One region of the Streptomyces sp. NPDC005004 genome, then DNA from elsewhere that is predicted to be linked to it. Evidence: predicted binding sites of a transcription regulator. Region 1 holds the regulator's gene; each other region holds the start of a gene.
What was found. The regulator HrcA, encoded in region 1, represses chaperone genes, less so after heat shock. The targets are predictions, from matches to a motif close to TTNGCACTCNGNNNNNCNGAGTGCNAA.
Positions count from the first base shown of each region.

Region 2: groES (co-chaperone GroES) is a predicted target of HrcA. The motif match lies at 2,740-2,766, and genes of this name have one in related genera.
Region 3: groL (chaperonin GroEL) is a predicted target of HrcA. The motif match lies at 8,041-8,067, and genes of this name have one in related genera.

Region 1 is NZ_JBSGAH010000007.1:302,980-312,906, reverse strand. Features, by position in the region: gene hemW (radical SAM family heme chaperone HemW) at 1-1,095, shown strand, start outside; gene ACWEEU_RS12840 (DUF3097 domain-containing protein) at 1,111-1,923, opposite strand; gene ACWEEU_RS12835 (MBL fold metallo-hydrolase) at 1,958-2,680, opposite strand; gene hrcA (heat-inducible transcriptional repressor HrcA) at 2,842-3,858, shown strand; gene dnaJ (molecular chaperone DnaJ) at 3,859-5,001, shown strand; gene ACWEEU_RS12820 (nitronate monooxygenase) at 5,115-6,191, shown strand; gene ACWEEU_RS12815 (16S rRNA (uracil(1498)-N(3))-methyltransferase) at 6,188-6,934, shown strand; gene ACWEEU_RS12810 (VOC family protein) at 6,949-7,347, shown strand; gene ACWEEU_RS12805 (hypothetical protein) at 7,283-7,621, opposite strand; gene ACWEEU_RS12800 (hypothetical protein) at 7,871-8,344, shown strand; gene ACWEEU_RS12795 (S41 family peptidase) at 8,480-9,927, shown strand, end outside.
Region 2 is NZ_JBSGAH010000006.1:62,520-72,446, reverse strand. Features, by position in the region: gene ACWEEU_RS10010 (RNase A-like domain-containing protein) at 1-27, opposite strand, end outside; gene ACWEEU_RS10005 (hypothetical protein) at 24-377, opposite strand; gene groL (chaperonin GroEL) at 538-2,166, opposite strand; gene groES (co-chaperone GroES) at 2,285-2,593, opposite strand; gene ACWEEU_RS09990 (hypothetical protein) at 2,873-3,604, opposite strand; gene ACWEEU_RS09985 (polysaccharide deacetylase family protein) at 3,700-4,623, opposite strand; gene ACWEEU_RS09980 (THUMP-like domain-containing protein) at 4,714-5,892, shown strand; gene ACWEEU_RS09975 (LacI family DNA-binding transcriptional regulator) at 5,899-6,927, opposite strand; gene ACWEEU_RS09970 (ABC transporter substrate-binding protein) at 7,068-8,369, shown strand; gene ACWEEU_RS09965 (carbohydrate ABC transporter permease) at 8,366-9,241, shown strand; gene ACWEEU_RS09960 (carbohydrate ABC transporter permease) at 9,273-9,927, shown strand, end outside.
Region 3 is NZ_JBSGAH010000001.1:345,006-354,932, forward strand. Features, by position in the region: gene ACWEEU_RS01540 (MurR/RpiR family transcriptional regulator) at 1-172, shown strand, start outside; gene murQ (N-acetylmuramic acid 6-phosphate etherase) at 236-1,156, shown strand; gene ACWEEU_RS01550 (PTS transporter subunit EIIC) at 1,406-2,791, shown strand; gene ACWEEU_RS01555 (hypothetical protein) at 2,885-3,121, shown strand; gene ACWEEU_RS01560 (VOC family protein) at 3,135-3,533, opposite strand; gene ACWEEU_RS01565 (hypothetical protein) at 3,640-4,212, shown strand; gene ACWEEU_RS01570 (NADH:flavin oxidoreductase) at 4,439-5,566, opposite strand; gene ACWEEU_RS01575 (hypothetical protein) at 5,989-6,243, shown strand; gene groL (chaperonin GroEL) at 6,256-7,878, opposite strand; gene ACWEEU_RS01585 (cold-shock protein) at 8,221-8,424, opposite strand; gene ACWEEU_RS01590 (MoaD/ThiS family protein) at 8,856-9,131, opposite strand; gene thrC (threonine synthase) at 9,310-9,927, opposite strand, start outside.

The DNA of each region.
Region 1 (9,927 bases):
GACTTCAACACCTACACCGCCACCGAGCTGCGCGGCACCGGCGGCGTGCTCGCCTCCCGGGACAACTACGCGGACACCCTCACCGACGAGGTCCGCCTGGCCCGCAAGGTGCTCGGCGACGACTCGCGCGAGGTCCGCACGGTCTTCGTCGGCGGTGGCACGCCGACCCTGCTGGCCGCCGGGGACCTGGTGCGGATGCTGGGCGCGATCCGCGACGAGTTCGGACTCGCGCCGGACGCGGAGATCACCACCGAGGCCAACCCGGAGACGATCACCCCCGCCTACCTCGCCGAGCTGCGCGCCGGCGGCTTCAACCGGATCTCCTTCGGCATGCAGAGCGCGAAGCCGCACGTGCTGAAGATCCTGGACCGCACACACACCCCGGGCCGCCCCGAGGCCTGCGTCGCGGAGGCCCGCGCGGCCGGGTTCGAGCACGTCAACCTCGACCTGATCTACGGCACGCCCGGCGAGTCCGACGACGACTGGCGCGCCTCCCTGGAGGCGGCCCTCGGCGCGGGCCCCGACCACGTCAGCGCCTACGCCCTGATCGTCGAGGAGGGCACCCAGCTCGCCCGCCGCATCCGCCGGGGCGAGGTCCCCATGACGGACGACGACGTCCACGCCGACCGCTATCTGATCGCCGAGGAGATGCTCTCGGCGGCGGGCTTCGACTGGTACGAGGTCTCCAACTGGGCCACCTCCGAGGCGGGCCGCTGCCTCCACAACGAGCTGTACTGGCGCGGCGCCGACTGGTGGGGCGCGGGACCGGGCGCCCACAGCCACGTGGGCGGCGTCCGCTGGTGGAACGTCAAGCACCCCGGCGCGTACGCCGCCGCGCTGTCCGCCGGGCGTTCCCCGGGCGCGGGCCGCGAACTCCTCTCCGATGAGGACCGCCGAGTGGAGCGCGTCCTGCTGGAGCTGCGGCTGCGCGAGGGCGTCCCCCTGTCCCTCCTGAAGCCCGACGGTCTCGCGGCCTCCCGCCGGGCCCTGTCGGGCGGCCTGCTCGACCCCGGCCCGTACGACGCGGGCCACGCGGTGCTCACCCTGCGCGGACGGCTCCTCGCGGACGCGGTGGTGCGGGACCTGGTGGACTGATCACGCCGGGCGGCGTCAGGCCCCGCCGCCGTCCGTGACGAAGTCGATCAGTTCCTCGACCCGTCCCAGCAGCTCCGGCTCCAGGTCCTTGTAGGACGTCACCTTCGCCAGGATCGCCTGCCACACCGCCCCGGTGTTCTCCGACGGCCAGCCCAGCGCGCGGCACACCCCCGTCTTCCAGTCCTGGCCGCGGGGCACCCGGGGCCAGGCGGAGATGCCGAGGGCGGAGGGCTTCACCGCCTCCCAGATGTCGATGTAGGGGTGGCCGACCACCAGGGCGTGCTCGCTGGTCACCGACTGGGCGATGCGCCACTCCTTCGTGCCGGGGACCAGGTGGTCCACCAGGACGCCCAGGCGGGCGTCCGGGCCGGGGGAGAACTCCGCGACGACGGCAGGCAGGTCGTCCACGCCCTCCAGGTACTCCACCACCACGCCCTCGACGCGCAGGTCGTCGCCCCAGACCTTCTCGACCAGTTCGGCGTCGTGGCGGCCCTCGACGTAGATGCGCCCGGCGCGGGCCACGCGGGCGCGGGCGCCCGGGACGGCCACGGAGCCGGAGGCGGTGCGGGTGGGGCGTGCGGGGGCGGCGGAGGGGCGTACGAGGGTCACCGCGCGCCCTTCGAGGAGGAAGCCGCGCGGCTCCAGCGGGAACACCCGGTGCTTGCCGAAGCGGTCCTCCAGCGTCACCGTGCCCGCTTCGCAGCGGATCACCGCTCCGCAGAACCCGGTGCCGGGCTCCTCCACCACCAGACCCGGCTCGGCCGCGACCTGCGGCACCGGCTGCGGCTTCTTCCAGGGGGCGGTCAGATCGGGGGAGTACTCGCGCATTCCCATGACGATAGGAGAACCCGTACCGCCCCTGTCACGACACGCCGAAACGGGCTGCCAGGGCGTCGCGTTGGCGCCGAACGAAGTGCGCGTCGACCACCGCTCCGTGACCGGGCACGTACAGCGCGTCCTCGCCGCCGAGGGCGAGCAGCCGGTCCAGGGCGGCGGGCCAGCGGGCGGGTACGGCGTCCGGGCCCGCCTGGGGTTCGCCGGACTCCTCGACCAGGTCGCCGCAGAAGACGACCTCCGGCGAGCCGGGCACCAGGACCGCGAGATCGTGCGCGGTGTGGCCCGGACCGACGTTGGCGAGGAGCACCTGACGGCCGCCGCCGAGGTCGAGCGTCAGCTCGCCCGAGACGGGGTGGAGCGGCACCGGCAGCGTGGCGACCGCCTCGTTCGCCTCCGCGACCGGCAGACCCTGGGTGATCGCGTCGTGCCGCAGCTCCCCGGCCTCGTGCGCCAGCACCGCGTCCATGCCCACCGCCGCGTACGTCTCCGCCGCCGCGAACGCGGCCGCGCCCAGCACGTGATCGAAATGTGGGTGGGTCAGCGCGAGATGGGTCACATCGTGGCCGGTCAGCTCCCGCACCGCCGTCTCGAGGCGGGCACCCTCCGCGAGGCTCGACCCCGCCTCCACGAGGAGCGCCGCACCCGAGCCCACCACCAGCCCCGCCGTACAGTCCCAGCCCGGCAGCCGGCACCGTCCGACACCCTCGCCAAGCCGCTCCCACCCCAGGTCTTCCCAAGTCACGCTCATACCGGGACGCTATCGGCAAGAAGCCGGCGCAGTACCGCTGACCTTGCCCGGGCGGTACCCCACGGCCGTACACTGGGCGGGGGAAGTCTGGCACTCGCCCCAGCAGAGTGCCAGGGAGCAGGTCGAGTGCCGCAGGGCGACAAGATGGAGGTGCGCGCCGAATGCTGAGTGAACGCAGGCTTCAGGTGCTGCGCGCCATCGTCCAGGACTACGTGGGCACCGAGGAGCCCGTCGGGTCGAAGGCGCTCACCGAGCGGCACAACCTCGGCGTCTCCCCGGCCACCGTGCGCAACGACATGGCCGCCCTGGAGGACGAGGGGTTCATCGCCCAGCCGCACACCAGCGCGGGGCGCATCCCCACCGACAAGGGGTACCGCCTCTTCGTCGACAAGCTCGCGGGCGTCAAGCCGATGTCCGCGCCCGAGCGGCGCGCGATCCAGAACTTCCTGGACGGCGCCGTCGACCTGGACGACGTGGTGGCCCGCACGGTCCGGCTGCTCGCGCAGCTGACCCGGCAGGTCGCCGTCGTGCAGTACCCCTCGCTGACCCGCTCGACCGTGCGGCACGTGGAACTGCTCTCGCTCGCCCCCGCGCGCGTGATGCTGGTGCTGATCACGGACACCGGCCGGGTCGAGCAGCGGATGGTCGACTGCCCGGCGCCGTTCGGCGAATCCTCGCTCGCCGATCTGCGCGCCCGGCTCAACAGCCGGGTCGCCGGACGCCGGTTCAGCGACGTGCCGCGACTGGTCGAGGACCTCCCCGATGCGTTCGAGGCCGACGATCGCGGTACCGTCTCCACAGTGCTCTCCACACTGCTGGAGACACTGGTCGAGGAGAACGAGGAACGGCTGATGATCGGCGGCACCGCCAATCTCACCCGTTTCGGACACGACTTCCCCCTGGTGATCCGGCCCGTCCTGGAGGCACTTGAGGAGCAGGTCGTGCTGCTCAAGCTCCTCGGCGAGGCCAAAGATCCGGGCGTCACCGTGCGTATCGGGCACGAGAACGCCCACGAAGGACTCAACTCCACGTCCGTCGTGTCGGTCGGCTACGGTTCGGGCGGCGAGGCGGTTGCCAAGCTCGGCGTGGTCGGACCGACCCGCATGGACTACCCGGGAACGATGGGAGCGGTACGCGCAGTGGCACGGTACGTCGGACAGATCCTGGCGGAGTCGTAAGTGGCCACGGATTACTACGCCGTTCTCGGCGTGCGCCGCGACGCGTCGCAGGATGAGATCAAGAAGGCGTTCCGCAGGCTCGCGCGCGAGCTGCACCCGGACGTCAATCCGGATCCGAAGACCCAGGAGCGGTTCAAGGAGATCAACGCCGCCTACGAGGTGTTGTCGGACCCGCAGAAGAAGCAGGTCTACGACCTCGGCGGCGACCCGCTCTCGCAGGCCGGCGGCGCCGGTGGCGGCGCGGGCGGCTTCGGAGCCGGTGGCTTCGGCAACTTCTCCGACATCATGGACGCGTTCTTCGGCACGGCGTCGCAGCGCGGTCCGCGCTCGCGCACGCGCCGTGGCCAGGACGCCATGATCCGGATCGAGGTCGAGCTGGACGAGGCGGCCTTCGGCACGACCAAGGACATCCAGGTCGACACCGCGGTCGTCTGCAACACCTGCAACGGCGAGGGCGCCGCCCCCGGCACCACCGCGCAGACCTGTGACATGTGCCGCGGCCGCGGCGAGGTCTCCCAGGTCACCCGGTCCTTCCTGGGCCAGGTCATGACCTCGCGGCCCTGCCCCCAGTGCCAGGGCTTCGGCACCGTGGTCCCGACCCCGTGCCCCGAGTGCGCGGGCGACGGCCGGGTCCGCTCCCGGCGCACCCTGACGGTCAAGATCCCCGCCGGTGTCGACAACGGCACCCGCATCCAGCTCGCGGGCGAGGGCGAGGTCGGCCCCGGCGGCGGCCCCGCCGGTGACCTGTACGTCGAGATCCACGAGCTGCCGCACTCGACCTTCCAGCGGCGCGGCGACGACCTGCACTGCACGGTCACCATCCCGATGACCGCCGCGGCCCTCGGCACCAAGGTGCCGCTGGAGACGCTGGACGGCATGGAGGAGGTCGACATCCGGCCCGGCACCCAGTCCGGCCAGTCGATCCCGCTGCACAACCGGGGCGTCACGCATCTGCGCGGCGGCGGCCGGGGTGACCTGATCGTCCACGTCGAGGTGACCACGCCGACCAAGCTCGACCCCGAGCAGGAGCGGCTGCTGCGCGAACTGGCCAAGCTGCGCGGCGAGGAGCGGCCCACGGGCCAGTTCCAGCCCGGCCAGCAGGGTCTGTTCTCCCGGCTGAAGGACGCGTTCAACGGCCGCTGACCGAGAGCGCCGGCAGAAGGAGGGGGGTGCCCGGCACCCCCCTCCTTCCGTTTCCGCGGCAGGGGCGCCGGGTCCGATTCGGACTCGCGCGGCGGACGTGACACGATGCGGACATGCCCCGCACCCTCGCCGATCTCCTCACGCTTCCGATCGTGCAGGCACCCATGGCGGGCGGCGTCTCCACGCCGGAACTGGCCGCCGCCGTCTGCGAGGCGGGCGGCCTCGGCTTCCTCGCCGGGGGCTACCGCGCCCTGGACGCGCTGCGCGCCGACATCGAGCGGCTGCGCGGCCTGACGAGCCGCCCCTTCGGCGTCAACCTCTTCCTGCCCCAGCGGCAGACCGCCGACCCCGCCGCCGTCGAGGCGTACGCCCGCGGCCTCGCCGGGGAGAGCGAGCGCTACGGCACCGCGACCGGCGACCCCTACGGCCCGGTCGACGACGCCTACGACGCCAAACTGGCCCTGCTCCTCGCCGACCCGGTGCCCGTCGTCTCCTTCCACTTCGGCGTGCCGGAGCCCGAGGCGCTGGACGCGCTGCGCCGCGCCGGGACCGTCACGCTGGTCACCGCCACCACCGCCGAGGAGGCCCGCGCGGTCGAGCGCGCCGGGGCCGCCGCCGTCATCGCGCAGGGCATCGAGGCGGGCGGCCACCAGGGCACCCACCGGGACGACCCCGCCCGCGACCGCACCGGGCTCGGGCTCCTCGCGCTGCTCGCACAGGTCACCGAGGCCGTGGACCTGCCGGTCGTCGCGGCGGGCGGGCTCATGCGCGGCGCGCAGATCGCCGCCGTGCTCGCGGCCGGCGCCAGTGCCGCCCAGCTCGGTACGGCCTTCCTCGCCACCCCCGAGTCCGGCGCCCCCGACCCCCACAAGCGGGCGCTGACCGACCCCGCCTTCCCGGACACCGAGCCCACCCGCGCCTTCACCGGACGCCCCGCGCGGGCCCTGGTCAACCGCTTCCTGCGCGAACACGGCGCGGACGCGCCCGCCGCCTACCCGGCGGTGCACCACCTGACCGCCCCGCTGCGCCGGGCCGCCACCGGGACGGGGGACGCGCAGGGCATGGCGCTGTGGGCGGGACAAGGACACCGGCTGGCCCGCGCGCTGCCGGCCGGGCGGCTGGTGGAGGTACTGGCCGCCGAACTGCGCGCTGCGACAACAGAGTCGGCTGACGGAGGTGGCGCGGGATGACCGCTCCCGTGTTCGTGGTGGAGGACTTCGGCCCGGAGGGCGGACCGTTCGTCCTGGACGGCCCCGAGGGACGGCACGCCGTCTCCGTGAAGCGGCTCCAGGCGGGCGAGGAGGTCGTCCTCACCGACGGCGCCGGACGCCACGCCGTGGCCGAGGTGACCGGCACCGAGGGCAAGGACCGGCTGCTCGTCCGGCTCGGCGCCGTCGTGGAGGAGCCCGAGCCCGCCCCGCGCATCACCGTCGTGCAGGCGCTGCCCAAGGGCGACCGGGGTGAACTCGCCGTCGAGACCATGACCGAGGTCGGCGTCGACCGGGTCGTGCCCTGGCAGGCGGCCCGCTGCATCACCCAGTGGAAGGGCGACCGGGGTCTGAAGGCGCTCGGCAAGTGGCGCTCCACCGCGCGCGAGGCGGGCAAGCAGTCCCGCCGGGTCCGCTTCCCCGAGGTCGCCGACGCCGCCTCCACCAAGCAGGTCGCCGCGCTGCTCGCGGAGGCCGACTTCGCCGCCGTGCTGCACTCGGACTTCGAGCACGAGAGCGTGCCGCTGGCCACCGTCGACCTCCCCGCGACGGGCGACATCGTGCTCGTCGTCGGACCCGAGGGCGGCGTCTCCCGCGACGAGTTGGCGCTCTTCGAGGAGGCCGGCGCCCGCGCCTGCGTCCTCGGCCCGTCAGTCCTGCGCACCTCCACCGCCGGAACGGCCGCCGCCGCCCTCCTGCTGGGACGCACCGGCCGCTGGTCCTGACACCGGAGCCACTAGTGGAACTGAGCCAGGTACGGCTGCTGGTCACCGACTTCCCCGCCTGCTACCGCTTCTACGCCGACGTCCTCGGCCTGCGGCCCCAGTCGGGCGCGCGGAACGGGCCCTACGAGAAGTTCAGCCCCCACGCGGGCTCGGCCGGGATCGCGCTCCAGGACCGCGCGGGCATGGCCGGGGTCCTGGACGAACTGGGCGACACCGCCGCCGGTCACCGCTCACTGATCGTGCTGCGCGTGGACGACCTCGACGCGTACTGCGCCGAGGTCTCCGGGCGCGGGGCCGAGATCCTGCACGGGCCGGTCCCGATGACCGACCGCATACGCGTGGCCCACCTCAAGGACCCGGAGGGGAACCTGGTGGAGCTTCAGGAGTGGCTGCCGCTTCGAGACCGAGCGTGACGACGGGCAGGAGTTCCCAGCCGTCCAGCTCTCCGCCCGTGGACCCGCGGCGGCGCACCTCGTCCACGAACGCCCGTACGACGGCGGGCCGGTGGAGGTTCGCCCGGCGGCCCTGCTCGTCGCACACCAGCCCGGAGTGGGCGTAGGCCGCCCCGGTGCCCAGCACCCGCCCCGGGCCGTCCCGGAAGACGATCCGCAGCACGGCGCCGTCCCGGCCGAGGGTCAGCACCTCCCGGCACCCGGTCTCCGGCGCGTGCCGGTGACGACGGTCCACCGGTAGGCGGTGCCGTCCGGAAGGACCAGCCGCCGCACCCTGCGTTCGCCGCGCATCCCGGGAAGGCAGCGCACGCCGCGCACGGGCTGCCGGGCGTGCGCCGCACGTTCGGGTGACTGGCCGGAGGCGGCCTTCCGCGGGGTGGGAGTCGGTGGCACGCTGGGAGGCATGGGGGCTTCGAGGTGGGATCGGCGCCGTTGTGGACGGCTGCTGGCCGTGAGCGGGCTCGCGGCACTGGGGATCGGTGCGATGACCGCGTGTCAGCCGACCGATCTCGGGTCCGCGACCGTCGCCTACACCACCGACTCCACCGCGACCGCCGAGCTGAACCGTCGCCACGTGGACGTGAGTTGGCTGACCTGCGTCGGGCAACAGGGCGACAGCGCCACTCCGGCCAGGTCGAGTTCGCCCTCCACGGCCACCGTCGTCAGCGTCGACTGCCAGGGCCGCACCAAGGACGGCAAGAAGATAGCCGTCACCGGTGAGGTGACCCGCGCGGTCAACGGAGCGTGTGTGCGCGGCCACTTGACCGCCACCGTCGACGGTCGCCGGGTCTTCCGGGTCAGCGGACTCGGCGACTGCGACGCGGAACCCAGCTCCGCCTACACCCCGCCCGCCACCTATCGCCCGCCGGGACAGCCCCGGCCCACCGTGACGGTCACCGTCACCCGGACCCTGTGGTGCAAGGGCGATCCGACCTGCTGGCCCGTCGAAGGCAAGTGATCCAAATCCGGCGCCACGACGCCGGACCGCGCGTAAGGTGACCGCGTGACTCAGGGCGCTGGCAAGGACCTCACGGCAGACACGAAGACCACGACGACCTCTGGGTATCTCCGATTCCCGCACCTGCGCGGCGACTTGGTGACCTTCACCGCCGAGGACGACGTCTGGGTGGCCCCGCTCGACGGCGGCCGCGCCTGGCGGGTGAGCGCGGACAACGTGCCGGTGAACCACCCCCGCATATCCCCCGACGGCACCACCCTCGCCTGGACCTCGACCCGCGACGGCGCCCCCGAGGTGCACATCGCCCCGGTCGACGGCGGATCCGCCAAGCGCCTGACCTACTGGGGAAGTTGGAAGACCCAGGTGCTCGGCTGGACCCCCGGCGGAGAGGTCCTCGCGGTCAGCACCCAGGGCCAGGCCAGCCTCCGCCGCACCTGGGCCCGCGCCGTCCCGCTGGACGGCGGTCCCGCCACCACCCTGCCGTACGGCCCGGTCGGTGACATCGCGTACGGCCCGCACACCGTCCTGCTCTCCGCGCCCATGGGCCGCGAGGCCGCCTGGTGGAAGCGCTACCGGGGCGGCACGGCAGGCAAGTTGTGGATCGACCGCGAGGGCGACGGCGAGTTCGTCCGCCTCCACGAGGACCTCGACGGCAACCTCGAAAGCCCCCTGTGGGTCGGGGACCGCATCGCCTTCCTCTCCGACCACGAAGGCACCGGCGCCCTCTACTCCTCCCTCGCCGACGGCACCGACCTGCGCCGCCACACCCCGCTCGCCGGCTTCTACGCCCGCCAGGCCGCCACCGACGGCACCCGGGTGATCTGGTCCAGCGCCGGTGAACTCTGGATCCTGGACGACCTCGACGGCGCCGAACCCCGCCGCCTGGACATCCGCCTCGGCGGCGCCCGCGTCGACCTCCAGCCCCACCAGGTCAGCACCGCCCGCTGGTTCGGCTCCGCCTCCCCGGACCACACCGGACGCGGCAGCGCCGTGGCCGTGCGCGGCACCGTCCACTGGGTCACCCACCGGGGCGGCCCCGCCCGTGCCCTGGCCGCCGAGCCAGGCGTCCGCGCCCGGCTGCCGCGCACCTTCCGCGCCGACGGCGAGGAGTGGGTGGTCTGGGTGACCGACGCCGAGGGCGAGGACGCCCTGGAGTTCGCCCCGGCCACCGGCCTAGCCCCCGGCGCCGTACCCCGCCGGATCGCGGCGGGACGGCTCGGCCGTGTCCTGGCGCTCGCCATGTCCCCCGACGGCAGCCGGGCCGCCGTCGCCTCGCACGACGGACGGCTGCTGCTGGTCGAGCGGGAGACCGGCGAGGTCCGCGAGGTCGACCGCAGCGAGCACGGCGACGTGCACGGCCTCGCCTTCTCGCCCGACTCCGGCTGGCTCGCCTGGGCCCACCCCGGCCCCCGCCCGCTCTCCCAGATCCGCATCGCCGGCACCACCGACCTCACGGTCACCGAGGCGACCCCGCTGCGCTTCCAGGACTACGCGCCCGCCTTCACCCTGGACGGCAAGCACCTCGCTTTCCTCTCCAGCCGCTCCTTCGACCCCGTCTACGACCGGCACGTCTTCGACCTGGC
Region 2 (9,927 bases), on a different contig from region 1:
CTTGCGGGCCTTGTCCGCGACGCTCACTTGCCGTCGCCCTTGTCGTCGTGTCCGACCCGGACGCGGCTGAACATGCCCCGGATCAGCTCTTCGTTGTCGACGTGCCCGTCGGCCATGTCCACCATGGCCTGGTGAATGCTCGCCAGACCGTCGACGAGGATCCGGGTGGCGTGCTCCATCTTCTTGACGTGCGGGCCGTACAGCTTGTGGAACCGCTCGCCCTGCTCGTCGTGGCCCCACGGTGTTCCGGCCGCGGCCAGCCCGTGCTTCAGCTTGGTCAGAGCATGCGCGAGGGCAACGCTCTCGTGGTGGAAACGAGGCGCCGTCGATTTGATGTCAGCGATCTTGATGTCGAGTATCTCGCCGCTCTCACCCATGACTTGGACTCTCCCCCTCCACCGACTGCACGGGTGTTCGACCCTAGCGGCCAGTCTTGCTTCGCTGTCGCGATGACCGCAAAGGAAGAGCAAAGGTCCGACAACGCCGAGGCCCGGCGTCCCCGTGGGGAGGCCGGGCCTCAGTGGTGGTGAGGGTGGGTCAGTGGGAGTGACCGTGGCCGTGGCCGTGACCGGCGGCGGCCTCTTCCTCTTCCTTCTTCTCGACGACCAGGGTCTCGGTCGTCAGGAGGAGGGCGGCGATGGAGGCCGCGTTCTCCAGGGCGGAGCGGGTGACCTTGACCGGGTCGATGACGCCGGCCTTGATCAGGTCGCCGTACTCGCCGGTGGCGGCGTTGTAGCCCTGGCCCTTCTCCATGTCCTTGACCTTGGAGACGATGACGTAGCCCTCCTGGCCGGCGTTCTCGCCGATCCAGCGCAGGGGCTCGACCACGGCGTTGCGGACGACCGAGACACCGGTGGCCTCGTCGCCGGACTTGCCGAGGTTGTCGTCGAGGACCTTGGAGGCGTGCACCAGGGCGGAGCCACCACCGGAGACGATGCCCTCCTCGACCGCGGCGCGGGTCGCGGAGATGGCGTCCTCCAGACGGTGCTTCTTCTCCTTCAGCTCCACCTCGGTGGCGGCGCCGACCTTGATCACGCACACGCCGCCGGCCAGCTTCGCGAGGCGCTCCTGGAGCTTCTCGCGGTCCCAGTCGGAGTCCGTGTTCTCGATCTCGGCCTTGATCTGGTTGACGCGGCCCTGGACGTCCTCGGACTTGCCGGCGCCCTCGACGATCGTCGTGTCGTCCTTGGTGACGGTCACGCGGCGGGCGGAGCCCAGCACGTCCAGACCGGCCTGGTCGAGCTTGAGGCCGACCTCCTCGGAGATGACGGTGGCGCCGGTGAGGACGGCCATGTCCTGCAGCATCGCCTTGCGGCGGTCGCCGAAGCCGGGGGCCTTCACCGCGACGGCGTTGAAGGTGCCGCGGATCTTGTTGACCACCAGGGTCGACAGGGCCTCGCCCTCGACGTCCTCGGCGATGATCAGCAGCGGGCGGGAGGCGTTGGTCTGGATGATCTTCTCGAGCAGCGGGAGCAGCTCGGTGATCGAGGAGATCTTGCCCTGGTTGATCAGGATGTACGGGTCGTCGAGGACGGCCTCCATACGCTCCTGGTCGGTGACGAAGTACGGGGACAGGTAGCCCTTGTCGAAGGCCATGCCCTCGGTGAAGTCCAGCTCCAGACCGAAGGTGTTGGACTCCTCGACGGTGATGACACCGTCCTTGCCGACCTTGTCCATGGCCTCGGCGATCAGCTCGCCGACCTGGTCGTCCTGGGCGGACAGCGCGGCGACGGCGGCGATGTCCGACTTCTCGTCGATCGGACGGGCCGCGGCGTGCAGGTCCTCGGAGACGGCCTTGACGGCGGCGTCGATGCCCTTCTTCAGGGCGGCCGGGGAGGCACCGGCGGCGACGTTCTTCAGGCCCTCGCGCACGAGCGCCTGGGCGAGCACGGTGGCGGTGGTGGTGCCGTCACCCGCGATGTCGTTGGTCTTGGTCGCCACCTCCTTCACGAGCTGGGCGCCGAGGTTCTCGAACGGGTCCTCGATCTCGACCTCACGGGCGATCGTGACACCGTCGTTGGTGATGGTGGGCGCGCCGAACTTCTTGTCGATGACGACGTTGCGACCCCGGGGGCCGATCGTCACCTTCACCGTGTCGGCCAGCTTGTTGACGCCGCGCTCAAGGGCGCGACGGGCGTCCTCGTCGAACTTCAGAGTCTTCGCCATGACAGCGGTAGCCCTCTCGAAAATCTGGGTGGATGTGACCGCGCCCCCGGCCGCCCGGCTTCCTCTCGGTCGCGGGGGCCAGGGGCGCAGCGGGGAAGCAGAGACTGCTTCGGGTGAACTACTTCTCGATGATCGCGAGAACGTCGCGCGCCGAGAGGACGAGGTACTCGTCGCCGTTGTACTTCACCTCGGTGCCGCCGTACTTGCTGTACAGCACGATGTCGCCGACCTTGACGTCGAGCGGCAGGCGCTCGCCGTTCTCGAAGCGGCCCGGGCCCACGGCGAGGACGGCGCCCTCCTGGGGCTTCTCCTTCGCGGTGTCCGGAATGACCAGGCCAGAGGCCGTGGTCTGCTCGGCGTCCAGCGGCTGGACCACAATGCGGTCCTCGAGCGGCTTGATGGCAACCTTGGAGCTGGCGGTCGTCACGATCCGACCTCCCCCTTCTGAGATCACACGGGGTTGACTGTCTGAGGTGGCGACCAGGTGGATCCGTCGTCGCGGGTGCCGGACCTGCCCGTCGCTTTGTTGGCACTCTCTGCTGCCGAGTGCCAGAGCCGAGACTATGACCGGGGTTAGCACTCGGTCAAGCGGAGTGCCAATTGCCGTGCGGCGCGTCGGCGATGTCGGTGCGGGAGTCGCGTCCACCGTTTCGGTCGCTGCACCTCCAGGCCCCCGCCCGGACGGACCGCGAGCGAGCGGAGCCGCCTACAGGTAGTCCTCCAAGTGGCCCACCGTCAGGCCGCGTTCCTGCACCTTCCGCAGCAGTCGCGCCGTCTGCTCCCCCAGTTCCGTCGCCGGACCTCGCGCCGGGCCCACTCGGACGACGTCGCCCGGGAGGAGGGCGTGGGGGCCTCTCGTGTAGGCGACGCCCGTCGGTGTGACCGTCACGCGCCAGAGGACGAGTGCGGTGATGCCGCAGTGGGCGGCGGCGCGGAGGGTGGTGTGGTCGTAGGTGCCGTGGCGGGGGCGGAGGAGGTGGGCGGCGGGGCGGGTGCAGAGGGCGGCGCGCTGGCGGGTGTAGGGGAGGCCGGGGAGGGTGCCCCGGCGGGGGGCCCGGTGCTCGACCGTCGCGCCCGCCTTGCGGAGGGCCGCCTGGTGGACGGTGGTGAAGACCGTGACCGGGAGGTGGAGTTCGCGGATCAGGGTGGCCAGGCGGGGGTCCTGGCCCGCGCCGTCGTCGTAGGTGAGGAAGACGACCTTGTCGGTGGTGGGGACGCGGTCGACGACCGGGGGGAGGGGGCCGGCCGTGCGGGTGGTCGCCGCGTGGTGGGGGGCGGCGGCGAGGGGGGCGGACAGGCCCCAGTGGCGGTAGGCGCGGTCGGCGCGGACCACGGGGCGGTGCACTCCCTCGGCGGCCTTCTTGCCGAGGCGTTCGATGGGGTCGACGGACTGGGCGCAGCCGGTCAGGAGCGCGACGGTGGCCAGTACGGCGCACAGCGCGGCGCGCGCGCCCGCGCCCGCGCGCCCGGACCCGCCTGCGCGCCTCGTCGAACGTCCCGGCGCCCGCCGCGTCCGTCCCCGCCCCCCGTGGCTCACAGGTAGTCCTCCAGGCGGGCGACCGCGTAGCCCTCGGCCGTGACCTTGTCGAGGAAGCGGCGCATGTCGTCGACCATGGTGCCGTTCCACTCGCCGGGGCCCCGGAAGTGGGTGAGGACGATGTCGCCGCGGCGCATTCGGCGGTCGTCCTCGCGGTACTCCCAGTGGTCGACGTAGACCTCTTCGTTCCAGATCGGCGCGTACTCGATGCCGCACGACTTGGCGGCGCGCAGGGTGTCCTGGTTGTAGTCGCCGTAGGGCGGGCGCAGCACGGTGGGGCGCTTGCCGAACTGCTTCTCCATGATGTCCTGCATCCCGCAGATCTCGTGGCGCTGCTCCTCGTAGGAGAGGCCGGGGAGATAGGGGTGGGTCAGGGTGTGGTTGTCGAGCGTGTTGCCGTACGACCGCATCGTGCGGAAGTAGCCGTAGTCGTCCTTGACGAGGTAGTTGCTGAGGAAGGCGGTGTACGGGATCTTCAGCTCCCGCATCATCTCCAGGAACCTGGGGTCCTTCTCGGCGCCGTCGTCGATGGTCAGGAAGACGACCTTCTGCCGCGTGGGGACGGTGGTGAAGACCGGGGGGAGGTCCCAGTCGTCCTGGTGGGCTACCTCGAAGCCGGCGCGGGCGGTGATCCTCGGCTTGACGCGGGGCGGCGCGGGCGGGGCGACCGGGACCTGCGCGAGACCCCACTTGCGGGCGGCGGCGGCCATGCGCTGCTGTTCGGCGAGGCGGGCGGCGGCCGCGTCCCGGGGCTTGGCGGGGCCGCCGTGTCCGGCGGGGGCCTTGTGCGGGGCGGCGCTGTCGCCGGGGCCCGCGCAGCCGGTGAGGACGGCGGCGGTGGTGAGTGCGGCGGCGGCGCAGCGCAGGGCGGCCGCACGCAACCGCGCCCGACTTTTATCGTTTTGTACGACGGCTCGCATGATGCCGGATCTTGGCAGGCCGGAGCCCCGTGACCGGCCCGACACCGCCGTCGGAGGCGTACGGTCCACCGACTGGCCCACAATGAGCCGGTGAACGACCAGCTCTCCTCCTTCCACGCCCTGCGCACCGACGAGGGCCGGGCCCTGCTCGACGAGGTCCGCGGCACCGCACCGGCCGACGAACTCGCCGTCGCCACCCGGCTGCGCCGCACCCACCCCGTCGAGCTGGTGTCGGCCGCGCTCGGTCAGGCCCGGCTGCGGCAGCGGGCGGCGGCCAAGTTCGGGGCCGAGGACGCGGAGCGGATGTTCTTCACGCCGAACGGGGTCGAGCAGTCGACCCGGACCAGCGTGGCGGCGTACCGCGCGGAGCGGATGCGGGCGCTCGGGGTGACCTCGGTGGCGGACCTGTGCTGCGGGATCGGCGGCGACGCGCTCGCGCTGGCCCGTGCGGGTATCCGGGTGCTCGCCGTGGACCGCGACCCGCTGACGGCGGCGGTGGCGCGGGCGAACGCCGAGGCGCTGGGGCTCGACAGCCTGATCGAGGTGCGCGAGACGGACGTCACCGAGGTGGACACGGCCGGGTACGACGCGGTGTTCGTGGACCCGGCGCGACGCGGCGGCCGGGGCCGCATCTTCGATCCGGAGGCGTACTCACCGCCGCTGTCCTGGGCGGTCGCGGCGGCCCGTACCGCCCCGCGCGCCGCGTTGAAGATCGCCCCCGGCATCCCGCACGAGGCGGTCCCCGCCGAAGCCGAGGCGGAGTGGATCTCGGACGCCGGAGACGTGAAGGAGGCGGTGCTGTGGTTCGGCACCGGCGCCCCGGGCGGCGTCCGCGCCACCCTGCTCCCGGGTCCCCGCAGCCTCGAAGGCCGCGGTCTGCCCGACCCGGCCGTCCGCCCCGTCGGCCGCTACCTCTACGAGCCCGACGGCGCCGTCATCCGCGCCCACCTGGTCGCCGAGGTCGCCGAGGACCTGGCCGGCGGCCTCCTGGACGAGACCATCGCCTACCTCACCTCCGACACCCTGCGCCCCACCCCCTACGCCACCGCCTACGAGATCACCGACCAGCTCCCCTTCAACCTCAAGAAGCTGAAGGCGCTCCTCCGCGAACGCCAGGTCGGCACCCTCACCGTCAAGAAGCGCGGCTCGGCGGTCGAACCGGAAGAGCTCCGCCGCAAGGTGAAGCCACAGGGGCCCCACTCCGCGACGGTGTTCCTGACCCGGGTGGCGGGAGCGCCGACGATGCTGATCGGGCATCCGGCGGCGTAGCCCGGCTCACGCCGGCGGCGCCCCCGTGCTCGACCGCACCACCAGGCTCGTCGCCAGTTCCACGCGGGTGGAGGCGGGAGCGGAGTCCGCGCGGCCGAGGTCGAGGACCAGGCGGGCGGCGGCTTCGGCCATTTCGGTCAGGGGCTGGCGGACGGTGGTGAGCGGGGGGCCGACCCAGCGAGCGACGGGAAGGTCGTCGAAGCCGACGACGCTGAGGTCCTCGGGGACGCGCAGGCCCAGTTCGCGGGCGGCTTCGTAGAGACCGAGAGCCTGGAGGTCGTTGCCCGCGAAGACGGCGGTGGGGCGGTCGGGGGCGCGCAGCAGCTCCAGGCCCAGGCGGCGGCCGGAGTCGTGGTGGAAGTCGCCGGCCTTGATCAGGGCGGGGTCGACGGGCAGCCCCGCGGTCTCCAGGGCGGCCCGGTAGCCGTCGAGGCGGGCGCGGCTGCACATCATGCGGGAGGGCCCGCTGATCGCACCGATACGGGTGTGGCCGAGGTCGACGAGGTGCCGGGTCGCGGCGAGGCCGCCCTGCCAGTTGGTGGCGCCGATGGAGGGCACGTCGGCCCCCGGGTCGCCCGCCGGGTCGAGGACCACGAAGGGGATGCGGCGGCTGGTCAGCAGGGCGCGCTGGGAGTCGTCGAGGTCCGACAGGACCAGGATCACGCCGTGCGGGCGGCGCCCCGCGACCTGGTCGGCCCAGGTGCGGCCGGGGGTGAGCCGCCCGGCGCTCTCGGAGAGCACCACGCTCAGCCCCGCCTCCCGGGCGACGTTCTCCACGCCCCGGATGACCTCCATCGCCCAGGCGCTCTCCAGCTCGTGGAAGACCAGGTCGATCAGCGGCGAGCGGGTGGCCTCGGCCCGTCTGCGGCGGTAACCGTGCGCGCGCAGCAGCTCCTCGACCCGGGCACGGGTGGCCGCGGCGACGTCCGCCCGCCCGTTGAGCACCTTCGAAACAGTCGGAGCCGACACCCCGGCCTCCCGGGCGATCTCGGCGAGCGTGGCGCTCTGCGCCGTTCCGTTCTTCGTCGGCTTCATGGCCGCGATCGTATCTCTGCGCGACCTCTTGACGGGCTCCGTCGGGCGTCTTACGTTCCCGGAACATTCGAGTTGTCTTTCGAAACATTCGAAGGCTTTCGCGGAGTCATCCGCGAACGATCCGTGAGGGGTGCCCGTTCATGGAGACCTACAGCAGACGCTGGTTGCTCGGCGCCGGTGCCGCCACTCTGGCCGCCGGGCTCACCGCCTGCGGTTCCGGCGGCGACTCCGGCGCGGACGGCACGCTCACGGCGTTCGTGTACGGCGACGACGCGGCGAAGGTGCAGGCCGCGGCGGTCTCGCGGTTCAACTCCTCGGCCGCCGCCCGCAAGACCAAGGGCCGGGTCCACCTGGAGAAGGTGCCCGGCGCGGAGTACCCCGCGAAGCTGCGCACCGCGATGGGCTCCCCGAACGCCCCCGACGTGTTCTTCAACTGGGGCGGCGGCTCCATCAAGGCGTACGAGGAGGCCCACCAGATCCTGGACCTGACCGGCACCATCGCCTCCGACCCGGTCCTGAAGAAGGGTTTCCTGCCCTCGGTCCTCGCCGCCGGCGCGCTCGGCGGGCGCGAGTACGGCATCCCGATGCGCGGTATGCAGCCGGTGATCCTCTTCTACAACAAGCGCCTGTTCGCCGAGCACAAGCTGAAGCCGCCCACCACCTGGGACCAGCTCCTCGACACCAACGCGAAACTGAAGAAGGCGGGGATCACCCCGTTCGCCCTCGGCGGCGCGGACATCTGGCCCGAACTCATGTGGCTGGAGTACCTCGTGGACCGCATCGGCGGCCCCAAGGTCTTCGACCGGATCAAGAACGGCGACTCGGCGGGGTGGGGCGACCCCGCCGTCCTCAAAGCCGCCAGGACCGTGCGCGAGCTCATCGACGACGGCGCCTTCGGCAAGGGCTTCAGCTCGGTCGCGTACACCAACGGCGGTGCCCCCGCCGCCTTCGCCAAGGGCAAGGCGGCGATGCACCTGATGGGCTCGTGGGAGTACTCCACCCAGCTCGGCAAGTTCCCGGACTTCGCCAGGAAGGACCTCGGCTGGTGCCCCTTCCCGGAGTTCGAGGGCGGCGCGGGCGACATCCGCAACGTGGTCGGCAACCCCACCAACTACTGGTCGGTGAACGCCCGTACGAGCAACAAGGACGCGGCGCTCGCCTTCCTCCGCGACTGCGCCTCCGAGCGCTACGCCAAGGCCCTGATCGCCAACGGCGACATCCCGGCCACCTCCAACGCGGCCGACCTCCTCGACGCCTCCCCCAACCCGGAGTTCGCCCGCTTCCAGTACCGCATGGTCCAGAACGCCCCCGCCTTCACACTCAGCTGGGACCAGGCGGTCGACCCGAACGCCTCGACCCCGATGCTCACCGAGGTCAACAAGCTGTTCGTCGGCAAGTCGTCGCCGGAGCGGTTCGTTTCGGCGCTCAAGGAGCTGAAGTGAGCGGCGCGACCAGCGGATCGGCCACGCGGGCCGGGCGCCCCCACCCCTCCTGGGCGCTGCCCGCCGTGCTCTTCTTCGGCTTCTTCGCCCTCCTGCCCATGATCCTCGCGTTCTGTCTGTCCTTCACCACCTGGAACGGCCTGGGCGACCCCCGCCCGGCCGGTCTGGCCAACTGGCACAAGCTGATCGGGGACGACCGGCTGACCCAGTCCCTGACCGCCACCGCCCTGCTGACGGTGGCCAGTTGGGCCTTCCAGACGCTCGCGTCCCTGCTCCTGGGCGTCTGGGCGGCGGGACGGCAGCGCAACCGGGCGGTCCTGTCGGCGATCTTCTTCGTGCCGTTCCTGCTGTCCTCGACGGCGATCTCGCTGCTGTTCTACGCCCTGCTCGACCCCAACTTCGGCATCGTGCGCGGCGACACGCTCGGCTCGACCTCCGGCGCGTTCCTCGCGCTCGTCTTCGTCGGCGGCTGGCAGTTCATCCCGTTCCACACGATGATCTACCAGGGCGGCGCGCGGCAGATCCCCGACGTGCTCTACCAGGCTGCCGCGATCGACGGCGCCGGACGCCTGCGCCGGTTCGTCTCCATCACGCTGCCCCAGCTGCGCAACACGGCGACGACGTCGAGCGTGCTGATGATCGTCGGCTCGCTGACCTACTTCGAGACCGTCCTGATCCTCACCCAGGGCGGCCCCGGCACGGACACCGCGATCCTGCCGTACCTGATGTACGAAGCGGGCTTCAAGAGCTACGACTTCGGCTACGCCAGCGCCGTCGCGACCTTCCTCGTCGTGGCCGCCACCGCGCTGTCCCTGCTGCTGATCCGGCTGTCCGGCTTCGGCGCCATGCGCAGCACCCGCGAAGGAATGTGACGCCGTGGCCCCCGACACCCTCACCCCGCCGGTGAAGTCCCCCGCACCCGCGAAGCCGCCCCGGCCGCCGCGCCGCCCCTGGACCCGCCGCGCCGACCCGCTGGCCGGACTCGGCTCGGTGATCTGGCTGGCCGTCGTCATCGTCCCGGTCTACGCGATGATCTCGCTGTCCCTGACCGGCCAGGACGAGGCGCTCGGCCACAACGCCCTGCGCCCCCCGCACCACCCCACCCTGGCCAACTACGACACCGTCCTGCACAGCGGCTTCGGCCACTTCCTCGCCAACACCGTGCTGGTGGCGGCGGCCGTCGTCGCCATCGTCCTGGTCCTGTGCGTGCCGCTGGCGTACGTCGCCGTCCGCACCCGGGGCTTCTGGTCGGGCGCCGCCTTCCGGCTGTTCCTGCTCGGTGTGGCCATCCCCGCACAGGCCGTGGTGGTCCCGCTCTATCTGATGATCGCCAAGCTGAACCTGTACGACAGCCTGCTCGCGGTCGTCCTGCCCACCGCCGCCTTCGCGATGCCGGTGTCGGTCCTCGTCCTCACGGGCACCCTGCGGGACATCTCCGAGGAGCTGTACGAGGCGATGGCCCTGGACGGCGCATCCCCGGCGCGGATGCTCTTCCAGCTCGTCATCCCGCTGGCCAGGGGCGGTATCGGCACCGTCGTCGTCTACGCGGCGCTCCAGG
Region 3 (9,927 bases), on a different contig from region 1:
CTCACGCGAGAGCGAGCTGCGACCCGCCGCGATGTCCTCGCGGACGAGTCAACTCCTCGTCGTGGACTGTCTGTTCGTGGGCGTGGCGCAGCGGACGTACGACAGCGCGGCCCCCGCCCTCGCGGCGTCGTACGAGGCCCTGGCCCACCGCCACCGGAGTGCTCCGCGCTGACCGCGCCCGGACCATCGGCGTTACAGGAAGACCTGGGAACCCACCGGAAAGAGCCGCACCTCGATGACCGATTCCCCCCGTCTCCAGACCGAGCTGGCCGCGCTGACCACCGAGGCGTTCCGCCCCGAGCTGGCCGACATCGACGTCCTGCCCACCCTCGACATCGCCCGCCTGATGAACGGCGAGGACGCGGGCGTACCGGCGGCGGTGGCCGCGCGCCTGCCGGAGATCGCCGCCGCGATCGACGCCGTGGCCGACCGCATGGCGCGCGGCGGCCGGCTGGTCTACGCGGGCGCGGGCACCGCCGGACGCCTCGGCGTCCTCGACGCCTCCGAGTGCCCGCCCACCTTCAACGCCGCCCCCGGCCAGGTCGTCGGCCTCATCGCGGGCGGCCGCGAGGCGCTGGTCGTCTCGGTCGAGGGCGCGGAGGACTCCCCCGAACTGGCCCGCGCCGACCTCGACGCCCTCAAACTCACCCCCGAGGACGCGGTGCTCGGCGTCTCCGCCTCGGGGCGTACGCCGTACGCCCTCGGCGCGGTGGAGTACGCGGGGGCGCTCGGCGCGCTCACGGTGGGCCTGTCCTGCAACGCGGCCAGCCCCCTCGCCGCCGCCGCCGAGCACGGGATCGAGGTGGTCGTCGGCCCCGAGCTGCTCACCGGCTCCACCCGCCTCAAGGCAGGCACCGCCCAGAAACTCGTCCTCAACATGATCTCGACGATCACCATGATCCGCCTGGGCAAGACCTACGGAAACCTGATGGTCGACGTCCGCGCCTCCAACGCGAAGCTCCGCGCCCGCTCCCGCCGGATCGTCGCCCAGGCGACGGGCGCGCCGGACGCGGAGATCGAACGCGCCCTCGCGGAAGCGGACGGCGAGGTGAAGAACGCGATCCTGATCCTGCTGGCGGGGGTGGACGGCACCACGGCGGCGCGGCTGCTGGAGGAGACGGGGGGACGACTGCGGGAGGCATTGGGGGCGGGGTGAGGCAGGCGCGCGACGGCTGACGGCGGGAGGGTGCGCGAGGGGTACGGCGGTCGGGCGCGAGGCATCTGAAGGCGGCCGGGCGACACCCGCTTTCGTGTCTTTGGGGAGTTGTGTGTGCCACCGCCGGAAAGCCGAAGTCTCCGCGCGTCCCGCGCACGGCCCTGGACACCCCCGCCTTCCGGAGGACTCCGGTGGCGGCGCCGCGTGCCGTGCCCGCCCCGGGGCACCCCCGACGCGCACGCTCAGGGAGTGCGCAACGACTCCGCCCTCGCCTCCGAGATCCTCTCCCTGACCGGCGGTCCCGCCAACGTCACCGCCGTGACCCACTGCCTGACCCGCCTTCGGCTCACCGTCTCCGACCCCGAGGCGGTGGACGGGGACGCGCTGGGGGCGCTGCCCGGGGTGCTGGGGGTGATCGGGAAGGGGGGTACGGCGCTTCAGGTGGTGCTGGGTCCCGGGGTGGTGGAGGGGGTGACGGCGGAGGTGGAGAAGCTGACGCGGGCGACCGCGCCTTCCTCCGCCTCCGGCCCGGCGAAGCCGACCGGACCCGCGATCCTCCGACGCGTGGCGAACGTCTTCGTCCCCCTGATCCCGGCCCTCATCGGCTGCGGTGTCCTCGCGGGGCTCAACGGCCTTCTGGTGAACGCCGGTTGGCTACCGGGGCTCACCCCCGCCCTGGCGGCCGTCGCCTCCGGGTTCATGGCGCTGATCGCGGTGTTCGTCGGCTACCAGGCGGCGAGGGAGTTCGGCGGCACGCCGATCCTGGGCGGTGCGGTGGCGGCGGTGGTCGTCTACCCGGGGGTGGAGAAGGTGACCGCGTTCGGCGTCCACCTCTCCCCCGGCCAGGGCGGAGTCCTCGGCGCGCTGGCCGCCGCGCTGCTCGCCACCAGGGTGGAGAAGTGGTGCCGGGGCCGCCTGCCGGGCGCGCTGGACGTCCTCGTCACCCCCACGGTGACCGTCCTCGTCGCGGGCCTGGTCACGCTGTACGGCCTGATGTACGCCGCCGGAGTCGTCGCCACCGCCCTCGGCACCGGCGCGAACTGGCTGCTCACCACCACCGGCGCCGTCGCGGGTCTGCTCCTCGGCGGGCTGTTCCTCCCCCTGGTGATGCTGGGCCTCCACCAGGCCCTGATCCCCATCCACACCACCCTCATCGAGCAGCAGGGCTACACCGTCCTCCTCCCCCTCCTCGCCATGGCCGGCGCGGGCCAGGTGGGCGGCGCCCTCGCGGTGTACGTCCGCCTGCGCCACGACACCGGACTGCGCACCACGATCCGCTCCGCCCTCCCCGCCGGCCTCCTCGGCGTCGGCGAACCCCTGATCTACGGCGTCTCCCTCCCCCTCGGCCGCCCCTTCGCCACCGCCTGTGTGGGCGGCGCGGCGGGCGGCGCGTTCGTCGGCTTCTTCGCCATGCTCGGCACCAAGGTCGGCGCCACGGCGATCGGCCCCTCGGGCTGGGCCCTGTTCCCGCTGCTGACCGGCAACCGCGGCCCCGGCGTCGCCGCCGCCGTCTACGGCGGCGGCCTCCTGACGGGCTACGCGGTGGGCTTCGCGGCGACGTGGGCGTTCGGCTTCCGCCGGGGCGCGGGGGTGGAGGCGGGGCGGGTGACGGGGCGGGCGCGGGAGACGGCCTGAGAGGGGAGACGAGCCGCCGCGGCCCCGGGGGAATACGCGCCCCTCCCGGGCGAACCCGCGTAACACCTCCGCGTCCCCGCTCGTTCCCCCGGCATGATGAAGGCCCTGCTCACCACCGCCGCTCTCACCGTCTCCGCCGCCGCGCTGGCCGCGCCCGCGCAGGCCGCCGCCGCCAGGAGCGACAGCGGCGACCGTTGGACCGCGACCGACACCGCAGGGTGTGCGGCCGATCTGGCCGTGGCGCCCGTGTTGAAGGCGGCCTCGCCGCTGCCGCTGGGCGAGGCGCCGCCGGCGTGCGGGAAGGGCAGCCTCATCCAGCACGGCAGGTGAAACGGAGCCGGTCCTACGCTGCGCCGCCCGTGTACTCGGCGATCTGGATCAGGTTGCCGCACGTGTCGTCCAGGACGGCGATGACGACCGGCCCCATCTCCGTCGGGTCCTGCGTGAAGCGCACCCCGCGGGCGCGCAGGCGCTCGAACTCGGCGCGTACGTCGTCCACGGCGAAGGACGTGGCCGGGATGCCGTCCTGGACGAGCGCGGAGGTGTACGCCTTGGCGGCGGGGTGGGCGTCGGGCTCCAGCATCAGCTCGGTGCCGTCGGGCTGCTCGGGCGAGACGACGGTCAGCCAGCGGTACTCGCCGACCGGGACGTCGGCCTTCTTCACGAACCCCAGCACTTCGGTGTAGAAGCGCAGGGCCTTGTCCTGGTCGTCGACGAAGACGCTGGCCAGGTTGATCCTCACGGGGAACCCTCCGGTCACATGGGGCTTCGGCACATGGAGCTGCCGCCCATTCTCGGTGCTGCGGCCGCTTTCCCGGGGAGCCCGCCCCGGGTGAGAAGCTGGATCCATGAATCACGCCCAGCTCACCGCGCTCGGTCGTGCCCTCCGGCTGGTCGGGGAGCACGGCGAGTCGCTGACCACCGACACCCCGGACGCCCGGCTGCACGAGGTCAAAACCGATCTGCGCCGCGCGCTGGACCTGCTGGAGGAGAGCCTGGAGGCGGGCGCGCCGCTCACCCGCTGCCCGGAGCACCCGCAGGGCCCGGTGGACACGAGCGCCCCGGACCTGTGCCTGCTGTGCGAGACGCGGCGCCGGTCGGCGCAGCGCGCGGAGTACGGCGGCGGGCCCTCCCGTCCGACGGACGCCCCCGCGAAGTCCCCCTCCCGCTACGGCGTCCGCGCCGAGCGTCCGCAGCCGCAGCAGCGCTGGCTGCCGGAGGCGTGGAACGGCCGCGAGTGGCAGCTCTGCGGCACCCCGCGCCGGGACCGGGCGGAGGCGGAGGCGTACCTGGCCGCCCAGCGACGCGGCTCGCGCCCCGCGATGGCGTACCGCCTGGTGCACGAGTTCACCGACTACGAGGTGCTGCGGGTGTGGGGCACGCCCACATATGTGGACGTCGAGCCGATGGGGAACATGTAGCCGCGCCCTATGGGGGAGGCCAACATGTGGCCCGCCCACACGTCGGCTGCCGCCGGCTCTCACATAGCCCCGGCCCACACAGGCCCACCCCACGCATGACCGCCCCACGCATGACCGCCCCACGCATGACCGCCCCACGCATGACCGCCCCACATAGACGCCGCCCACACACGACAAAGGCGCCGAGCAGGACGTCACGTCCCACCCGGCGCCCAAGCGCCGAACCTCAGCTCAGCGACTGCAGCGCGGCGGCGTCGTACGGCTTCAGCTCGTCGAACCGGCCCGCGAGGACCTTCGCGGCCCACTCCGGGTCCTGGAGGAGCGCACGGCCGATGGCGACCATGTCGTACTCGCCGCTCTCCAGGCCGTCGAGGAGGTCGTCGATGCCCTTGACCGGCGCGCCCTCGCCCTCGAACGCCTTGACGAAGTCGCCGTTCAGACCGACCGAGCCGACGGTGATGACCGGCTTGCCGGTGATCTTCTTGGTCCAGCCCGCGAGGTTGAGATCGGAGCCCTCGAACTCGGGCTCCCAGTAGCGACGGGTGGAGGCGTGGAAGACGTCGACGCCGGCGGCGGCCAGCGGCGTCAGGATCGCCTCGAGCTCCTCCGGGGTCTCGGCGAGACGCGCCGTGTAGTCCTGCTGCTTCCACTGCGAGTAGCGGAAGATGATCGGGAACTCGGCCGACACGCGCTCGCGCACGGCCGCGACGACCTCGGCGGAGAACTGGGCACGGGCGACCGGGTCGCCGCCGTAGGCGTCGGTGCGGCGGTTGGTGCCCTCCCACAGGAACTGGTCGAGGAGGTAGCCGTGGGCACCATGGATCTCGACACCGTCGAAGCCGATGCGCTCGGCGTCGGCGGCGGCCTGCGCGAACGCGGCGATGACGTCGTCCACGTCGGACTGCGTCATGGCCTTGCCCTTGGGCTCGGCACCCTCCTTGTGGACGCCGGAGGGGCCCACGGCGGGAGCGTCCGCGAACGGCGGCTCGCCCTGGCGGCGGACCATGCCGATGTGCCAGAGCTGCGGGACGATCGTGCCGCCCGCCGCGTGCACCTCCTGCGCGACCTTCGCCCAGCCCGCGAGCTGCTCCTCGCCGTGGAAGCGCGGCACGCTGTCGCTCTGACCGGCCGAGTCGTGACCGACGTAGGTGCCCTCGGTGACGATGAGGCCGACACCGTTCGCGGCGCGGCGGGAGTAGTACGACACCACGTTCTCACCGGGGATGCCGCCCGGCGAGAACATGCGGGTCATGGGCGCCATCACGATCCGGTTCGGGACGGTGAGGCCGTTGAGCTGGATCGGGCGGGACAGGAGCTGGGCCGCGCGGGAGGCGGCGGGCGTCGTGACGGTCACCTGGGGGGCTCCTCGTGAGTACGGTGGGGCTACGGTGTTGACCAAGCGGTATGTGCGCACGCAATTGTGCACCCTCTGAAACAACCCCGCCCCCACGACCCCGTATTCCACCCTCCCCCACGCCGCCTTGTGACCCCGGCCACCCGGCACCCCCGGCGCGTCGGACGCGACGCCCGCGCCGCCTTCCCTTCGCGTCCGCCCGCGCCCGCGGTCCGGCTCCATGGAAGGACGCGTGGCTCACCATCCGGGAGAACCCCGCGCGCCCCACAGCCGGCCGTCACCTCACCGACGCGGCCGTCCACTCGGAGTACGACCTCCTGCGCGACGAACTCCCGTGGTACACCTGCCCCGTGGAAACCGCCCCGCGCACCGGGCTCACCGCACGGCCGGCCCGAGCGCCCCTCCGTCCCCGAGGTGGACCGATGAGACCGAGCACCAACCTGTTGAAGGGCCTCGCGGAGGCGTTCGCGTGTCTGACCCTCGGCGCGTTCGGCATCTCGCTGATACCGGGGGGACATTACCTGGCCTGGGTCTACGTCCTCGGCAGCCTGTCCTTCGGATGCGACGCATGGCGCAGATGCAGCCGGGCCCGCCGCGCGCAGCGCCCGGAAACGCCCGAGGGCGGCACCTCCCCCGGAACCCCGGAGGAAAGTGCCGCCCTCGGAAAGGACAGTTGATCCAGAAGAGGATCAGAAGTCCATGTCACCGCCCGGCATACCGCCCGGAGCGGCCGCGGCGGCCTTCTCCGGCTTGTCGGCGATGACGGCCTCGGTGGTGAGGAACAGCGCGGCGATGGAGGCCGCGTTCTGCAGCGCGGAGCGCGTGACCTTCGCCGGGTCGATGATGCCCTCGGCGATCATGTCGACGTACTCGCCGGTCGCGGCGTTCAGGCCGTTGCCGACGGGCAGGTTGCGGACCTTCTCCACGACGACGCCGCCCTCGAGACCACCGTTGACGGCGATCTGCTTCAGCGGGGCCTCCAGCGCGAGCTTGACCGCGTTGGCACCGGTCGCCTCGTCGCCCGACAGCTCCAGCTTGTCGAAGACCTGGCCGGCCTGGAGCAGGGCCACGCCACCACCGGCGACGATGCCCTCCTCGACGGCCGCCTTGGCGTTGCGCACGGCGTCCTCGATGCGGTGCTTGCGCTCCTTCAGCTCGACCTCGGTCGCGGCACCGGCCTTGATGACGGCCACGCCACCGGCGAGCTTCGCGAGGCGCTCCTGGAGCTTCTCGCGGTCGTAGTCGGAGTCGCTGTTCTCGATCTCGGCGCGGATCTGGTTCACGCGGCCCTGCACCTGCTCCGAGGAGCCGGCGCCGTCGACGATCGTGGTCTCGTCCTTGGTGACGACGACCTTGCGGGCGCGGCCCAGGAGGTCCAGCGTCGCGTTCTCGAGCTTGAGACCGACCTCCTCGGAGATGACCTCGCCGCCCGTGAGGATGGCGATGTCGCCGAGCATGGCCTTGCGGCGGTCGCCGAAGCCCGGGGCCTTGACGGCGACGGACTTGAAGGTGCCGCGGATCTTGTTGACGACCAGGGTCGACAGGGCCTCGCCCTCGACGTCCTCGGCGATGATCAGCAGCGGCTTGCCCGACTGCATGACCTTCTCCAGGAGCGGGAGCAGGTCCTTGACCGAGGAGATCTTGGAGTTGGCGATGAGGATGTACGGGTCCTCGAGCACCGCCTCCATGCGCTCCATGTCGGTCGCGAAGTAGGCGGAGATGTAGCCCTTGTCGAAGCGCATACCCTCGGTGAGCTCGAGCTCCAGACCGAAGGTGTTGCTCTCCTCGACGGTGATGACGCCTTCCTTGCCGACCTTGTCCATGGCCTCGGCGATCAGCTCGCCGATCTGGGTGTCGGCGGCGGAGATGGAGGCGGTGGAGGCGATCTGCTCCTTGGTCTCCACGTCCTTGGCCTGCTCGAGCAGGGCGGTGGAGACGGCCTCGACGGCCTTCTCGATACCGCGCTTGAGGGCCATCGGGTTGGCGCCGGCGGCTACGTTGCGCAGGCCCTCCTTGACCAGGGCCTGGGCCAGCACGGTCGCGGTGGTCGTACCGTCGCCGGCGACGTCGTCCGTCTTCTTGGCGACTTCCTTGACCAGCTCGGCGCCGATCTTCTCGTACGGGTCCTCGAGCTCGATCTCCTTGGCGATGGACACACCATCGTTGGTGATCGTGGGGGCGCCCCACTTCTTCTCGAGGACGACGTTGCGGCCCTTGGGGCCGAGCGTCACCTTGACGGCGTCCGCGAGCTGGTTCATGCCGCGCTCGAGGCCGCGCCGCGCCTCCTCGTCGAACGCGATGATCTTGGCCATGTGAAGTGGTCCCTCCAGGACTGGGGGTGATTCCTTCGGACCGCGCCCGCGCCCGCGACGGACGGCTCGCCGGCCTCGTGGTTCCTTGCCCCACCCGGCCTGCGGGCCTCACCGACCCGGTCCTTCGTTGTCACTCTCACCTTCAGAGTGCTAACGCAATGATTAGCACTCGGCATGGTCGAGTGCAAGCGCCTTCGGGGGATCGGACGGGGGACGCGCGCGGGGCGCGCCGAGCGGCGCGGACAGCACGAAGGGCCCGCACCCCGTGCCGGGTGCGGGCCCTTCGAACGTGAGACGTGAGACGGACGTGTGACGCGATGAGACGTTCAGTGCGAGAAACGTTCAGGCGCTGAGGCGAACCATGTCGGCCTGCGGGCCCTTCTGACCCTGCGAGATCTCGAACTCGACCCGCTGGCCCTCCTCAAGGGTGCGGTAGCCGTCCATCTGAATCGCGCTGTAGTGGACGAAGACGTCCGCACCACCGTCTACCGCGATGAAGCCGTAGCCCTTCTCCGCGTTGAACCACTTGACGGTGCCCTGAGCCATGCCTAACTCCCCTATTACTGGCCCTTGCGCAGATCCACCCTTCGCGGACCCGGGTCAGACCTCACCCCCCATGGGTCGGGGGCGTGCGCCGGAACGCGTCGACCGCGGCTGAATGTATCTGTCCAACTGCCGTCTGCAACAGGTCAATCGGACGAGAAATCTGGACGAGACCGGTCCGGAATCTGGCGAGAATTCGGCTGAATTCAGGGCAAGTCGGGCCCCATAAAAACAATAAATGCCGCATATAACCCGTGCATTTTGGCTGCTTCTTGTCGGGCGTGCGGCATGAATCCAAGGTTCCCGACCTGTCGGCCGGGGAGCGCGTTCCCCAACTCTATCGCGCTCAATCACGCAGAATGGCCCCCTCCGTTTCTCTTACGGAGGGGGCCATTCGATGAACAGTTTGTTACCGGCGTTACTGCCGGTAATTCTCAGCCGCCGGCGACCGCCGGAATGATCGACACACCGGCGCCCTCCGGGGTCGGCGTCTGGAGGCCGCCCTCGAAGCGCACGTCGTCGTCGTTGACGTACACGTTGACGAACCGGCGGAGCTTGCCCTCGTCGTCCAGGACGCGCCCGGCGATGCCGGTGTGGTGCTTCTCCAGGTCCTCGATCACCTCGGCGAGCGTCGCCCCCTCGGCGGCGACCTCCGCCTGCCCGCCGGTGTAGGTACGCAGGATGGTGGGGATGCGCACGGTCACGCTCATACGATTCGACCTCCGGTCGCGATGAAAACTGGGCTTGCGTAGTGGCTGCCGGGCCCGCGGCCGCGGCCTGTGGCACCTTGCGTGAGACCTCCGCTCGGATTCGCCCCAGGGGCGGCCGCCACGAAACGGGAGACCCCGTCGGGCGGCCGCCGGATTCCCCGGGACTCCGAGGAGCGGGTCAGGCGAGGCCGGCCCCTCGGAACGACTCGAGGCTCGGGCGAATGGTCGCGGTGAGTCCGGTACCCGCCACCGCGTCCAGGGTCTTCAGGCCGTCACCCGTGTTCAGGACGACGGTGGTGAGCGTCGGGTCCAGTACGCCGTTCTCCAGCAGCTTGCGGGTCACGCCGACCGTCACGCCGCCCGCCGTCTCCGCGAAGATGCCCTCCGTACGGGCCAGGAGCTTGATGGCGTCCACGATCTGGGGGTCCGTCACGTCCTCCACGGCGCCGCCCGTGCGACGGGCGATGTCGAGGACGTACGGCCCGTCGGCCGGGTTGCCGATGGCCAGCGACTTGGCGATGGTGTCCGGCTTCTGGGGCCGTACGACGTCGTGGCCCGCCTTGTACGCGGCCGACACCGGCGAGCAGCCCTCCGCCTGGGCGCCGAAGATCTTGTACGGCTTGTCCTCGACCAGGCCCAGCTGGATCAGCTCCTTGAGCCCCTTGTCGATCTTCGTGAGCTGGGAGCCGGAGGCGATCGGCACCACGAGCTGGTCCGGCAGCTCCCAGCCGAGCTGCTCGCAGATCTCGTACGCCAGCGTCTTGGAGCCCTCGGCGTAGTACGGCCGCAGGTTGAC